4 regions of the Bacillus mesophilum genome follow, and region 3 is predicted to be linked to each of the others. Evidence: riboswitches for the same ligand, from Rfam matches in the RefSeq annotation. Region 3 holds a riboswitch; each other region holds the start of a gene.
The links. A riboswitch is a leader RNA that binds a small molecule or an ion and turns the genes downstream of it on or off. The one in region 3 is predicted to bind cyclic di-GMP.
Positions count from the first base shown of each region.

Region 1 (3,130 bases), on a different contig from region 3:
GTGCGATTACAGATATAGAAGGAAATGAACTAACAAGAGATGATGTTGAAAAGTACTTGCAAGCAGGTCCTGTTCAAATGGAAAAGGTCGGGCTTAATAATGAAAAGATGACAGACTATAACATGCGGACTCAGTTAATGTTTGCTTTTACTCTCTTAATTGCCACCTTTATTCTTGGCTTTAGAGTGAATAATGTAACACATGATAAGGTATCCGGTGTTTGGGACCGTATGATTCTTGCACCGATCAGCAAGACCAAAATGTATACAGGTTACATCTTGTATAGTTTCTTTATCTCCATGTTTCAGATTGTTGCCGTACTATTATTGTTTAAATATGTGCTGAAGTATGATCTTGGAAATCAGTTTTGGCTGATCATACTCGCATCTGCTCTGTTTGTATTCAGCATGATCAGCATTGCTATGCTGATTACTGGATTTGTAAAAACACCAGAACAGTTTTATGCAATTTATCCGTCCATCATTCCGCTAATTCCTCTAATTAGTGGATCCTATATGATGCCAGGAACGATTTCTAATCCAGTACTGCTGTTTGTCGCGGATCTATTCCCAATGGCCCATGCCATGGATGCCATCATGAATGTCATTTTTTATGATGCTGGGTTGGCTGACATAACGATGTCACTGCTAATTATGCTTTTAATCGGGATTGTCGGAATGGGATTAGGGATCAATTTGGTAGAGCGGAGGAGCAGGTGATTTATAGAAAAAAACGGGATGGCCATTGTGTGCCATCCCGTTTTCTATTTAATTCATTTTAATGGAAGTTTGTTTATTTGTTTTTTTATTCGTATAGTATAGCTTGTTTTGGTCGATGAAAAGATTGATTGAATGTACTTTATTAATAGGTTTAGCGTGTTTGCCTGCTAGTGTTGCTTTATACAAATATCCGCCATTTGAATAGTTGCTGAAGTAAATTTTGTTGTGTGTGATGACAAAATAAGGTGCTCGTGCATTGATCAGCTTTGTTTTGCCTGTACCGTCCTTTTTCATGCGGTAAAGCTTGTCCTGATCTTTACTGTTAGAGTAATAGAAATAGTCTCCCATTTCTTGCACAGATTGAAGCTCCTGAAAGTAGGCATATTTAGTGCTTGCTGCCGATGGATATTGCTTTTCATTCCAAACATGATCTTTTCTCAATGTCTTAGCGTCTACAAGAAAATATTTATAGCTTACTTGATCATCCTGATTTGGGACAGGATCATTCCAGGTGGCGTCAACATAATAATAGTGATGATCTACTTTTACCATATTCCAAGCATGTGGACCGCCGTTAGCTGTTCCTGCTATATATTCGTTCTCAATACCAGCACGATCTAATAGCAGCTGCATCGTTTTAGCGTAGCCTTCACAAACGGCAATTCCATCAACCATTAAACCATAAGGTGTATACGAGCTGTCAGGAACGGTTCCATTTTGATAGTTTGTCCAGTCATAAGCTGTATTTAAAACAATATAATCGTGAATCGCTTTTACTTTATCAAAATCTGAATCCTTCGGTTGGATTGTCTCTTTTAATATGGAGTTAATCAGCTTTTCTTGTTTGCTGACCATCGTTTTGATTTGGGATATAGGGTATTTGTAACTGATTTTAATTTTACCGTTTGAATAAATCAGTGTATTTTTGTGCTGGAAATAAAAGATTTCAGGATGATCTGCTAATATGTCATTGATGACTTCGCCAACTTCTTTGTATGAAAAAGATTGAGAAGGAAATGTAGCAGCAGTTTGATAGTTTTTAAAGGAATTCAGCAGATTCTGGTAGGTTTCTTGATAAGCTGAATCCTTCTTTTCGGCTGCAAGAGCAGAGGAGCTGATAATTGTGAGGATCAGAAATGCAAAACATACGGAATACAAGGTCTTTTTGACCATGGTCAATCTCTCCTTTACGATTAGTTTCTAAATAGAAAGTAATTACGGTAACCCAGCTGTCATAGCTTGCGCCTTAGACCTGTGGCTTTGCGTCTCAATCTTTCAATTGATTTGCCGTTATGAGTATTATAGTCTATTAATATTAGTAATTAAAGGAGTGTTAGGTTAAAAATACTAGTCTATTAGAAGTATTTATGTAAAAATGTTATTAAATGTTGTGTGTTTATTAAGATTTAATTAAACATTTGTTAAAGAAAAATGAAAAACCTGTTGACGATAGAGTATAAATATACTAGAATAATAAAAGTAGTGAGCAGGATTATTCGACAAAATTCGATAGATTTTGCAGGTTCTATTTTGAGATTGAAAACATATTATTTTATTATATTGCGGGTGTAGTTTAGTGGTAAAACCTCAGCCACGAGCGAAACATCCATGAAACATCTGCGAGTTGCCTCGACGCATTAACTTCTCGATTGAGCTAGCAGAGAAAGAGGCATGACATTTCGTAAGATCGAAATGAAATTATAAGGATTTATTATAATGCGGGTGTAGTTTAGTGGTAAAACCTCAGCCTTCCAAGCTGATGATGAGGGTTCGATTCCCTTCACCCGCTCCATACATAGCCAACGCAGTGTTCCGTTTCTATAAGAACGAAATGTTGCGTTTTTTCATGTTTAAAAATGTGTTGTCATTAAAAGTGAGGCCATTTTGGCTGGAGAAGGGTTCTGTTTTTTAGGAGATATGAGCCCAGAAGCAGCGGGAATATGCTGTTAGACGAAAGTTATCCGCCGTATATCCGCCAAACGCAAAAACCACGCTCAGCACAAAAAGCGCCCGCCTGCTAAGCAGCAGACGGAACGCTCTCTACCATATTAATCAATTATGCGGACCTCAGCAGTACCTCCATGCACTTGAAGGAACATATCCTTCAAAGACACTGTCATTTCTTCGGCTTCTTCTACCATAATAGATGGGCGAAGAAAAATAACTTGCAGCGCATTGACGGTTTCTTCTGTGACAGCCGTTCGTTCTGAATCCACGAATGGACTGCCAAATGGACCAGAATCATCTGCTGCGACAAGTAATCGGTGGACAGAGTTTTCCCTTCCATTTAAACCGATATAGGATTCATTCTCCTCACCAAGTCGAATTTGGACTCCACCAGATAGCTTGTCTGCATCGTAAATTCCGATAGGCACTTGATATTTTAGCGAAAAGAAATTATTCAAATCAAT
Region 1 covers NZ_WBOT01000006.1:229,288-232,417, reverse strand. The annotation lists gene F7732_RS17885 (ABC transporter permease) at 1-719, shown strand, start outside; gene F7732_RS17880 (DUF5050 domain-containing protein) at 768-1,892, opposite strand; cyclic di-GMP riboswitch class I at 1,936-2,018, opposite strand; tRNA gene F7732_RS17875 (tRNA-Gly) at 2,438-2,511, shown strand; gene F7732_RS17870 (B3/B4 domain-containing protein) at 2,768-3,130, opposite strand, start outside.
Region 1: another riboswitch for cyclic di-GMP. It lies ahead of F7732_RS17880 (DUF5050 domain-containing protein); the one in region 3 lies ahead of sinI (DNA-binding anti-repressor SinI).

Region 2 (3,130 bases), on a different contig from region 3:
CAATGGACGGGTGTATTAATCATCTTAGCCGGAATTATGATCGGCAATAAAAGCAGTATACAGCCCAAAATCATACAGCCATATGAACTAAACAGCCAGGGTTGATAACCTTGGCTGTTTTTTTAAAGGAGATTCATCCAAGTTCGTAGAATTATTTTTTCAATGAGAAAGGAGAATACAATGCAAATCAGACTTGCTGAAGCAGACGATATCCAACAGTTAATTCAAATGAGATGGGACTTCACTATTGAACATGATGAAAGCAAAAAAAGTACATCCTTCCAGGAATTTGAGACTGAATGCCGCTCCTTTTTAGAAAGAGCACTCCTCAATCAGCAGTGGTTTATTTGGATTGCAGAGGAGCAGGGAAAAATTCTTTCTCATATTTATATTGAATGCATCCACAAGGTTCCCCGTCCAGGGAGAATCACTTACCCTTTCGCCTACATGACGAATGTATATACACTTCCAGAATATCGGCAAAAGGGGATTGGCAGCAAACTTTTACATGTTATCCATGATTGGACCAAGGAAAACAAATATGAATTTGTTCTTGTTTGGCCAAGTGATGAAGCCATCGAATTTTACAAAAGAAGTGGGTATGAAGTTCTTACGGAACCTTTGATTTATTATCCTAAATAAAAAAGCATCCGTAAACAAATGTAGCTATTCTATTTAAAGACCAGGAGTGTGGAAATAGATGTGCGGAAGATTCACCTTATTTACTGATTATGAGGAAATAATCGATCGCTTTGATATCGAAGCGGCCATTGATGAAGAACAATACATACGCAGCTATAATATTGCGCCATCTCAGGAAGTGCTGGCTGTCATTAACGACGGAGAGAAAAATCGGCTGGGCTATTTAAAATGGGGTCTTATTCCTCCCTGGGCAAAAAATTCGAAAATCGGCAATAAAATGACGAACGCCCGCGGAGAAACCCTGACAGAGAAACAAAGCTTTCGAGCTGCTTATGAAAAGCGCCGCTGCCTCATTATTGCTGATTCCTTTTATGAATGGAAAAAAACGAGCACAACAAAAGTACCGATGAGAATAAAATTAAAATCAGATACCCTCTTTGGCATGTGCGGCCTCTGGGAACGCTGGATTTCTGCTGAAGGAGCACCCGTTTATTCATGCACAATTATTACAACAGCCTCCAACCCGTTTATGAGAGAGATTCATGAACGCATGCCTGTGATCCTTAATCCTGAGGATGAAAAAACATGGCTAAACCCAAACAACAGGAATACCAGTGAACTAAACAAACTCCTTGTCCCCTTTGATGAAAACCACATGGATGCTTTTGAAGTTTCGGATAAAGTAAACTCTCCTAAGAATAATACCATTGAAGTTACTCATGCTCTTTGCTGATTTTTCAAGGCTGTCGAAAGACGCCTTTTTTTATTTAAACTGAATGCAAATCTTTTCAAATATTCATAATAAGAAAAAAGTCGCAAATTGTCGAAATAGTAATCACGTGCTAAAATACCTATAACGGCAAATTTTACGAAAGTAAAAGACGCAAAGCCACGGACCTAAGGCATAGATTTGCTAAGGCAGCCGGGTTACCAAGATGACTGATCTTGTAAAAAAGGAGTAAAGAGAAATGATGCATTATAAAGTATTAATTGCTGACGACTCAATGTTTATGCGCCAGCTGCTTAAAAAAGCAATCTCAAGTGACCGCTACACTGTCATTGGAGAAGCTGCAAATGGAAAAGAAGCCATTAAGTTATTTAAAAGGATGTCACCTGATATTGTCTTGCTTGACTTAACAATGGATGGGATTAATGGAATGACTGCTTTAAAAGAAATTAGACGGATTGATTCCCGCGCAAATGTAATTATTTGCTCAGCGATGGGCCAATCGAAAATAATCATTGAAGCTCTTCAAAATGGAGCAAAAGACTTTATCGTCAAGCCCTTTTTTAACGAACTTCTGCCAGCATTAGATAAAGTGATTAAATAAGTTTTTAGCTCTGGAATAAAGCGTTGACAATTAATAGGAAAATAGAAAACGGATTAACCGGGGTGGCTATTGATCATATTCAACTGACATTTAACCATTTGAATGATTATATACGTTTTCAGCATATCACTTACTTTGTCGGAAAACCGTAGTTACTTAACTGAAAAGAAAAAGAACCTGAAGAGTCTGAGAGGACTCTTTTTTTATCGCAATTTACAAAACCGATACAATTCAACTTTGATTTTTATGGTAAAATTTACATATTACTATTTTCGAGGTGATTATATGACTTATTTCTTTAACTTTCTTCTAGCCATTTTTCTTACTGCTTCATCATATTTTATTGGAAGCATACTTTTGAAAAATAGTATCACGATATTAGCGGCTATTATTATTGGAGCTTCCGTCGTATCATTAGGTTCCATAACCGAAAAGCTTGGAGCACCGATTTGGTTAATTATACTCGTTCCATTTCCAGTTGGCATGACCCTGCTCTACTTATTTCTGAAAGAACCTTTTCATATCTGGCTCATCACCTATATGACAACATTGGCATTATATACGGTTATTCATGTCATTATGAGTTACTTTTTTAAATTCAATTCGCTGATTCCAGCTTGGAAACTGAGAGTATAACTGGTAAAAGGAAATAGAATCTTCGAAGAGACATCTGCTTGCTATATATAAGAATAAAAGCACTAAGGTTTGCAAATACAGAAAAGTATATTAAATTTTTATGATAAAGGAAGCAACAGGCATAAATAAAAATCCATCGGTAATCCTAACAAAAAATGTACAAAAGGGGATTACGATGGATTTAAATCCAATGGATATTTTAAAGCCTATTCAATTAAGTTCAGAATCATTAAGTGAAAATGAACCTTTAACAGCTGTTGAAATGGGGAAGCTTTGGGCTACCTATACAGGAAACAGTATGTCTCGGCAGATCCTCACTTATTTTCGTCACCATTGTGACGATGAACATATTAAAATTCTGCTGGAGAATGGAATTGCTTTGACAACAGATTTCATGGAGCGGATTGAATATTTTTTTAAGAAAAGTCATTTCCCGATCCCGAAAGGATTTTCAGAACAGGACGTTAACTATGGTGCTCCAAGGCTTTATGATGATACATTTTATGTTCACTATCTGAAAT
Region 2 covers NZ_WBOT01000006.1:216,137-219,266, forward strand. The annotation lists gene F7732_RS17800 (EamA family transporter) at 1-105, shown strand, start outside; gene F7732_RS17805 (GNAT family N-acetyltransferase) at 181-642, shown strand; gene F7732_RS17810 (SOS response-associated peptidase) at 701-1,375, shown strand; cyclic di-GMP riboswitch class I at 1,491-1,577, shown strand; gene F7732_RS17815 (response regulator) at 1,611-1,973, shown strand; gene F7732_RS17820 (hypothetical protein) at 2,331-2,609, shown strand; gene F7732_RS17825 (DUF3231 family protein) at 2,785-3,130, shown strand, end outside.
Region 2: another riboswitch for cyclic di-GMP. It lies ahead of F7732_RS17815 (response regulator); the one in region 3 lies ahead of sinI (DNA-binding anti-repressor SinI).

Region 3 (3,130 bases):
AATTCCGTGAATTTAACATACCAGGAGCCGTTAACATCCCTTTATTTACGGATGAAGAACGGGCAGAAATCGGCACATTGTATAAACAGACCAGCGGTGATGCAGCACGCTGGCGCGCAATGGAAATCGTTTCTCCTAAAATTCCTCAGCTATTAAAACAAATCAAATCCATTAAAGATAAAGGCAATGAACCTGTGATCTACTGTTGGCGCGGCGGTACTCGCAGTAAATCAGTCGCAACTTTTCTGCAATTTGCCGGACTCCCCATGCCTCGTTTGATTGGCGGATATCGTGCTTATCGTCAATATATTTTAGAGAAACTGCCGAGTATGCTGAAGAAAAAAGCAATTGTTTTACACGGTTTAACAGGCAGCGGCAAGACAGAAGTACTTAGCCGACTAAGTGAGCAAGGCATGCCCGTCATTGATTTAGAGCTTATCGCGCGTCATCGAGGCTCAATCTTTGGCAGTTTTGGCCAGGAAAATCCACATAATCAAAAGATGTTCGATGCATTGCTTTTTCAAACATTGCATACCATACAGGAGTCACCATTTGTCATTATGGAGGCTGAAAGCAAAAGAATCGGAAAAGCTGTCCAGCCTGAGGAGTTAATTCATCTAAAAAAAGAAGGCATTCACATTCAATTGGATTGTTCAATGGAGCAGCGAGTGAACCGTTTGTCCACTGAATATGTGAAACCATATATACAAGAAGAATGGTTTAATGTTAAATTAGAGGAATCCTTTATCTTAGTCAAAAAAAGGCTAAGAGACAAAGAAGCCATCGCGCTTATCGAGGATGCACTGCTGCAAAAGGATTATCGACGTTTTATTCAGCTGCTTCTGGAAACATACTACGATCCTCGTTATACATTTAAACTTAATGAATATGATGGTCCGTTTTACTATATAAACTCAGATCATATCGATAAAGCAGTTGAAGAAATTGCAGACATTTATAAAAAAGAAGAAGAAAAAGAAAAAATGCTAAATTAGGAATAAAGACCTAAAAACAAGCAATAAAAAGATTAAATTTTTGTGAAATTTTGGCGAAATTTATGATACTATAATATAGAAATTATTGAACAAATTGTTCGTAATATGGAACTGGTAAGGAATTTTCTGATATGATGAACTTACCAATGTTGATAAGGTGTGTGAGATTGAATGATTGGAGATCGAGTGAAACAGCTCCGAATGGAAAAAAAATTATCCTTATCTGAGCTTGCTGAACAAGCAGGAGTTGCAAAATCTTATTTGAGTTCTCTGGAAAGAAACCTCCAAACGAACCCTTCAATCCAGTTTCTGGAAAAAGTTGCTGGCGTACTAGATGTTCCAGTTGATCATTTAATACATGAGCAAATTAATAAAGATGAGCTTGATTCTGAGTGGATGAAAATTGTAAAAGAAGCCATGGAATCAGGAGTATCAAAGGAACAGTTTCGTGAATTTCTCGATTTCAATAAATGGCGAACAACACAAAATAAATAACCAGCTTCAGACTTGGTCAATCATTGATTGAGATACATTTCTAGCAGACTCTGCAGCAAAAAAAAGCAACAAACTTAGGCGTGATACTATATGTATCACGCCTCATTCATTCCGACTGTCTTCCTCATTTTAAACCTTCTCCACTTCTTTTTCTAAATGACATTGAAGAAAAGCTCTGATTTCCGCTTGTTCCAGCCCCATATTCTTGGCTTCGGTAATCAACTGGATCCATTCAGCATCAACGACTTCACGATTATTACTCATCATCTCGATCACTCTTTTTCCCCCCAAAATACGTATCGTATCCTAGGCAATCCGGCCATCATAGTATCTTCTCCAGGCGGTGTGTATGACAGTAAAACTTCCTTACATCGGTAATGACGCCCAATATTATACGTTAGATCCGTGACTTTGCGTCCTTGCCTTTCAGCAAGTTTGCCTTTTCTTCAAAGTATTTCCTCACTATCTATCATACTATATCCTTTTGTTAATGTTTGTCACTTTTTGTACATTATTTTATTTTTTTCTATATTTTTCAGAATATCGGTAAAGTAATTTAAATAATAAGATTAATAGATTTACTTACCTCTGAAACAGCAGGCTGATAAGGAGTGTCCTTTTCAATTTTCTTTTTTTGTTCTTTTACTTTATAGGAAACATTTACTCTTTCCTGTGTCATAGCATTAAAAAAAGGCTGGCTGGTCAGATCATTTCCGCAAACCGGACAGAGCCAATCCCCCTGTTCACTGCTGCTGAAGGATGGACGCTGACAGCGATCACAATTTTTCTGATACATAAAGCACCTCTTCTCGAAGAAATTCTTCTATCATCCTATTCACTTACAAAGGCATTCATGTTAAAGCACAAATGGAATAATCCAAAGACTGTGCAGAACACAAACACCTGTATACAAAATCACAGCAAACATCGCCAGCTTTCTAATTCCTTTTCCATCCGGAACAGCCCCAGTGAAATTCAATCCATACAAAATCACCGAAAGGGCAACCTTTAGTATAAGAAACCAATGAGGTCCTGCCTCATAAATAGCATCCATTAAAGGGTTGGCTTCTGTGATCATGTTGTGTTGAAGACCGAGATAGGTTACAGCACCGTCGAGTAAATTTAAAAGCGCAAGATAATACAGTATGACTTTCATCTAATCACCGTAATTTCTAAAAAATCATCTAGATGATCCAGCTTCTTGGTTTGCTTTAAATGTCCATTTAAGCTCTAAGGCATCTCCTTGGTATATATTCTGATCCTGCCCATTATCAATAAATTTAAACTGAACTGTAAATTTCGTTGCGTTTCTTGCACCTGCTGGCATATTTTCCAAAACTTGAACTGGATTATTCGTTAAGTTGGCTAAGCTCTCTGTAAATATCACTTGTTCTTTGCCTGATACATTATATAAATATTGAACGATAATATGCTCACCAAAATCTTCCCCATTGTTATCGCCCTTTTTATCGTATACTTCGTATTCAGACTGCAGAAGAATATCTTTAATATTTAATGAACCAGCATTCTTTAATTCAAAAGCACGAAATGCATAATCACCTGGTTTGAGATTATCAATCTTGATAATATTTTCTTTGTTAATCTCTAAATCTAATGTACCGGCAGCAAAAAAGCTCTCT
Region 3 covers NZ_WBOT01000004.1:325,958-329,087, reverse strand. The annotation lists gene mnmH (tRNA 2-selenouridine(34) synthase MnmH) at 1-995, shown strand, start outside; gene F7732_RS14765 (helix-turn-helix domain-containing protein) at 1,167-1,490, shown strand; gene sinI (DNA-binding anti-repressor SinI) at 1,620-1,757, opposite strand; cyclic di-GMP riboswitch class I at 1,797-1,940, opposite strand; gene F7732_RS14755 (PHD finger domain-containing protein) at 2,047-2,286, opposite strand; gene F7732_RS14750 (DUF5658 family protein) at 2,347-2,646, opposite strand; gene F7732_RS14745 (TasA family protein) at 2,671-3,130, opposite strand, start outside.

Region 4 (3,130 bases), on a different contig from region 3:
TGATGCTGCTGATGGAATCAATCGCTGTAGTTGAACCGCTGCTGATCTTCATTCCTTCTTGAATGAGATTGGAGCTTTGCAGGGTTGATTGCAGAGTTGCCCCAATATCCTGCTGAATGTTTTTAGTCAAACTGCTAATATTTGCTGTGCTCTCAGCTGTATTTTCCGCCAGTTTCCTAACTTCCTCTGCAACAACAGCAAACCCTTTCCCTTGTTCTCCTGCACGAGCAGCTTCTATCGAAGCATTCAAGGCAAGCAGATTGGTTTGATCAGCAATCTCTTTAATTACTTTTACAATCATTTCAATTTCCTTCGATCGCTCATTGAGCTGCTCCATTTTACGGGAATTTTCCTCTAATTGAGCGCCAAGCTGCTTCATCAGTTCTTCGGATTTTAAGATAGAAGCTCTCCCATCGTTTGAACGCGATACCATTTCCCCGGCAGAATGAATGAGAACCTCTCCTTTTTGTGAGAGGTCTTTTGAATTTAGAACGGAGTCTTCACTTAATGACTTAACATGATCAAAATGAGTTTTAATGCTGCCAACTAATGAGCCAAGTGTATGATGCTGTCCATTTACCAATTCGTGCTGATGCAGGGTGTGCTGTAAGTCATGGAGAAACTCGGAAATAGTCAGTTGCAGTGCGACTTCTTTAAATGCCATTTCTTCCTCAACTTGCTTTCGAATGGAATCTTCTAACTCTTTCCGATCTAACTCTAGCATTTTTGTTTTTTTCTTTCCTATCAGCAGCATGTAATTACCCCAATCCCTATGATTTTTGGTCGTCTTTTCTATTATATCGCCACTATTTCCTATCAATTGTGCTTCATATCACTCATTTTTAAATATTTCCGGGGAAATTGTTGAAGATGGTTGAAAGTTGTTGAAATAATGAGAATAAAGACTTAAGATAAAAGTAACAGATGTTTAAAGGCAAACTTATTGAAAAATAAGGACGCAAAGCCGCGAATCTAAGGTCTGATTGACATTCTCTACCTTTGGCATGGAAGTAATGACGATTAGTCTTGCTGCCGAAAAGAAGAGGTGTCTCTAATTATATTGGACTATGATGGTCGGGCTGCCAGCATGAACGGGTGTTAAAAAAATAGACAAGGAGAGAGGACGATGGAGGTATTATTTGGAACAGTAGCTTACTTTGAACAGGAAATTCGGCGTCATGTTTTAAAGGAAGAGAAAAATAAAATTGTTCAGATTGCCGAAAATCTGGAATTAGACCTTAAGTTTAACTTCGTTTGCCATGAAGACTTAAGAAAAGAATGCCTGCAAAATCTTTCACAGGCTTCAAAAAAACTGCTTCAAGCCACGGATCAAAAGCTAGAAAAGATTCCCTGCTAGAAACGTAAATTTACTGAACTTATACTTTGCTCTATTTTTCATTAATAAGAATGCCATTAGCGCATATATATAATAGCTGAACTTGCCCAGACATCTAGTATTTGCCTGTGCAGGTTCAGCTTTTTTCATTAGTGAAAACTTTTCATCATACGTTCATTTTCAGAATGAGCAACTTGTAGAAATTTGTCTAATGAGAATGATAAAATAGAATACAGTAGGAGGGGGATTCATGAGAAAAAGATGGTTACTGGCTGCTTCTTTCCTTATTTTTATCGTTTTAGCAGGCTGTTCAAAAGAACCTATGCCTCAAGATCAGTTTTCGCAATATATTAAACATTGGAATAACCAAGAATTTACCGAGATGTATCGTTTACTCTCTGCAAAAGCAAAGGAAACCATATCAGAGGATGACTTTGTAGATCGATATGAAAAAGTGTATAAAGACCTGCAAATCTCTGAAGTAGAGGTTACATCGAATGCAGACGAAGAACAGGAATTTGCGGAAGCAAGCGCAGCACTTCCCTTTTATGCATCTATGAATAGTGCTGCAGGAAAAATAGAATTTACACATGATGCAACACTTATAAAGGAAGAGCATGAGGATGAGGTAAATTGGTTTGTAGAATGGGATACAACGCTTATTTTCCCGGAGCTCGGTGCTAATGACAAAATAAACTATACATCTATCCCGGCCCAGCGCGGTGATATAATTGATCGCACCGGCGATATGCTTGCTTTTAATGGCACACTATATGAAATCGGCATCGTGCCAGAGGAAATGGGAAATACTGAGGAAACAACCATTAAAGGACTGTCTCAGAGCTTAGGAATTTCCGAGGAGAGTATTGAAAATGCCCTGAATGCTGATTGGGTGCAACCTGGTCATTTTGTACCGATCAAAAGGGTTTCCCCTGATAATGAAAGGCTTCTAAATGAAGTATTTTCTCTGCCTGGTGTTTTAAAACAGGATGTGAAAGGCAGAGTCTATCCAGCTGGTGAATCAGCAGCACATTTGATTGGGTATGTTGGTCCCATTACTGCTGAGGAACTGGAAAAAAATGAAGGCAAAGGCTATTCCAGTACAGATCTAGTCGGAAAAAGGGGTCTTGAACAAGTACTGGAAGAGCGGCTAAAAGGAACAAACGGGATTAAAATCAGTATTACGAAAGAAGACGAATCAGAGATAGTGCTGGCGGAGAAGCCGGTTGAAAATGGAGAAAAGATTCAGCTGACAATTGATTTAACTGTTCAAGAGGATCTATATGAGGAATTGAAGGGCAGTGCCGGCACTGCATCCGCCATTGACCCAGTTACAGGTGCGACAATGGCGTTAGTAAGCAGTCCAAGCTTTGACCCAAATGCTGCTTCATTAGGTTTAACAGCACAAGAGTGGAAGACGCTCGAAGAAAATGAGCAGCAACCACTCCTTAATCGTTTCAGCCATAACTATGTGCCAGGTTCAGTTATGAAGCCAATCACAGGAGCAGTTGGCCTTGAAGAGGGAGTCACCACAGCAGGCGAAACAAAGAATATTAAAGGCCTGCGCTGGCAAAAGGACACCTCATGGGGAAGTTATCGAGTCACACGGGTAAAGGATCCGGGTTCACCAGTCAATTTCGACCAGGCTATGATGTACTCTGACAACATTTATTTTGCTCAAGAAGCATTGCAGTTAGGCAAGGATTCTTTCATGGAAGGTTTAAAAGCATTCGGCTTTGAAGAAGAAATTCCATATGTGTATCCGCTTCAATCTTCACATACGGGCAATATGGA
Region 4 covers NZ_WBOT01000003.1:171,654-174,783, forward strand. The annotation lists partial or broken gene F7732_RS23445 (methyl-accepting chemotaxis protein) at 1-331, opposite strand, end outside; cyclic di-GMP riboswitch class I at 924-1,037, shown strand; gene F7732_RS10630 (hypothetical protein) at 1,127-1,357, shown strand; gene F7732_RS10635 (penicillin-binding transpeptidase domain-containing protein) at 1,587-3,130, shown strand, end outside.
Region 4: another riboswitch for cyclic di-GMP. It lies ahead of F7732_RS10630 (hypothetical protein); the one in region 3 lies ahead of sinI (DNA-binding anti-repressor SinI).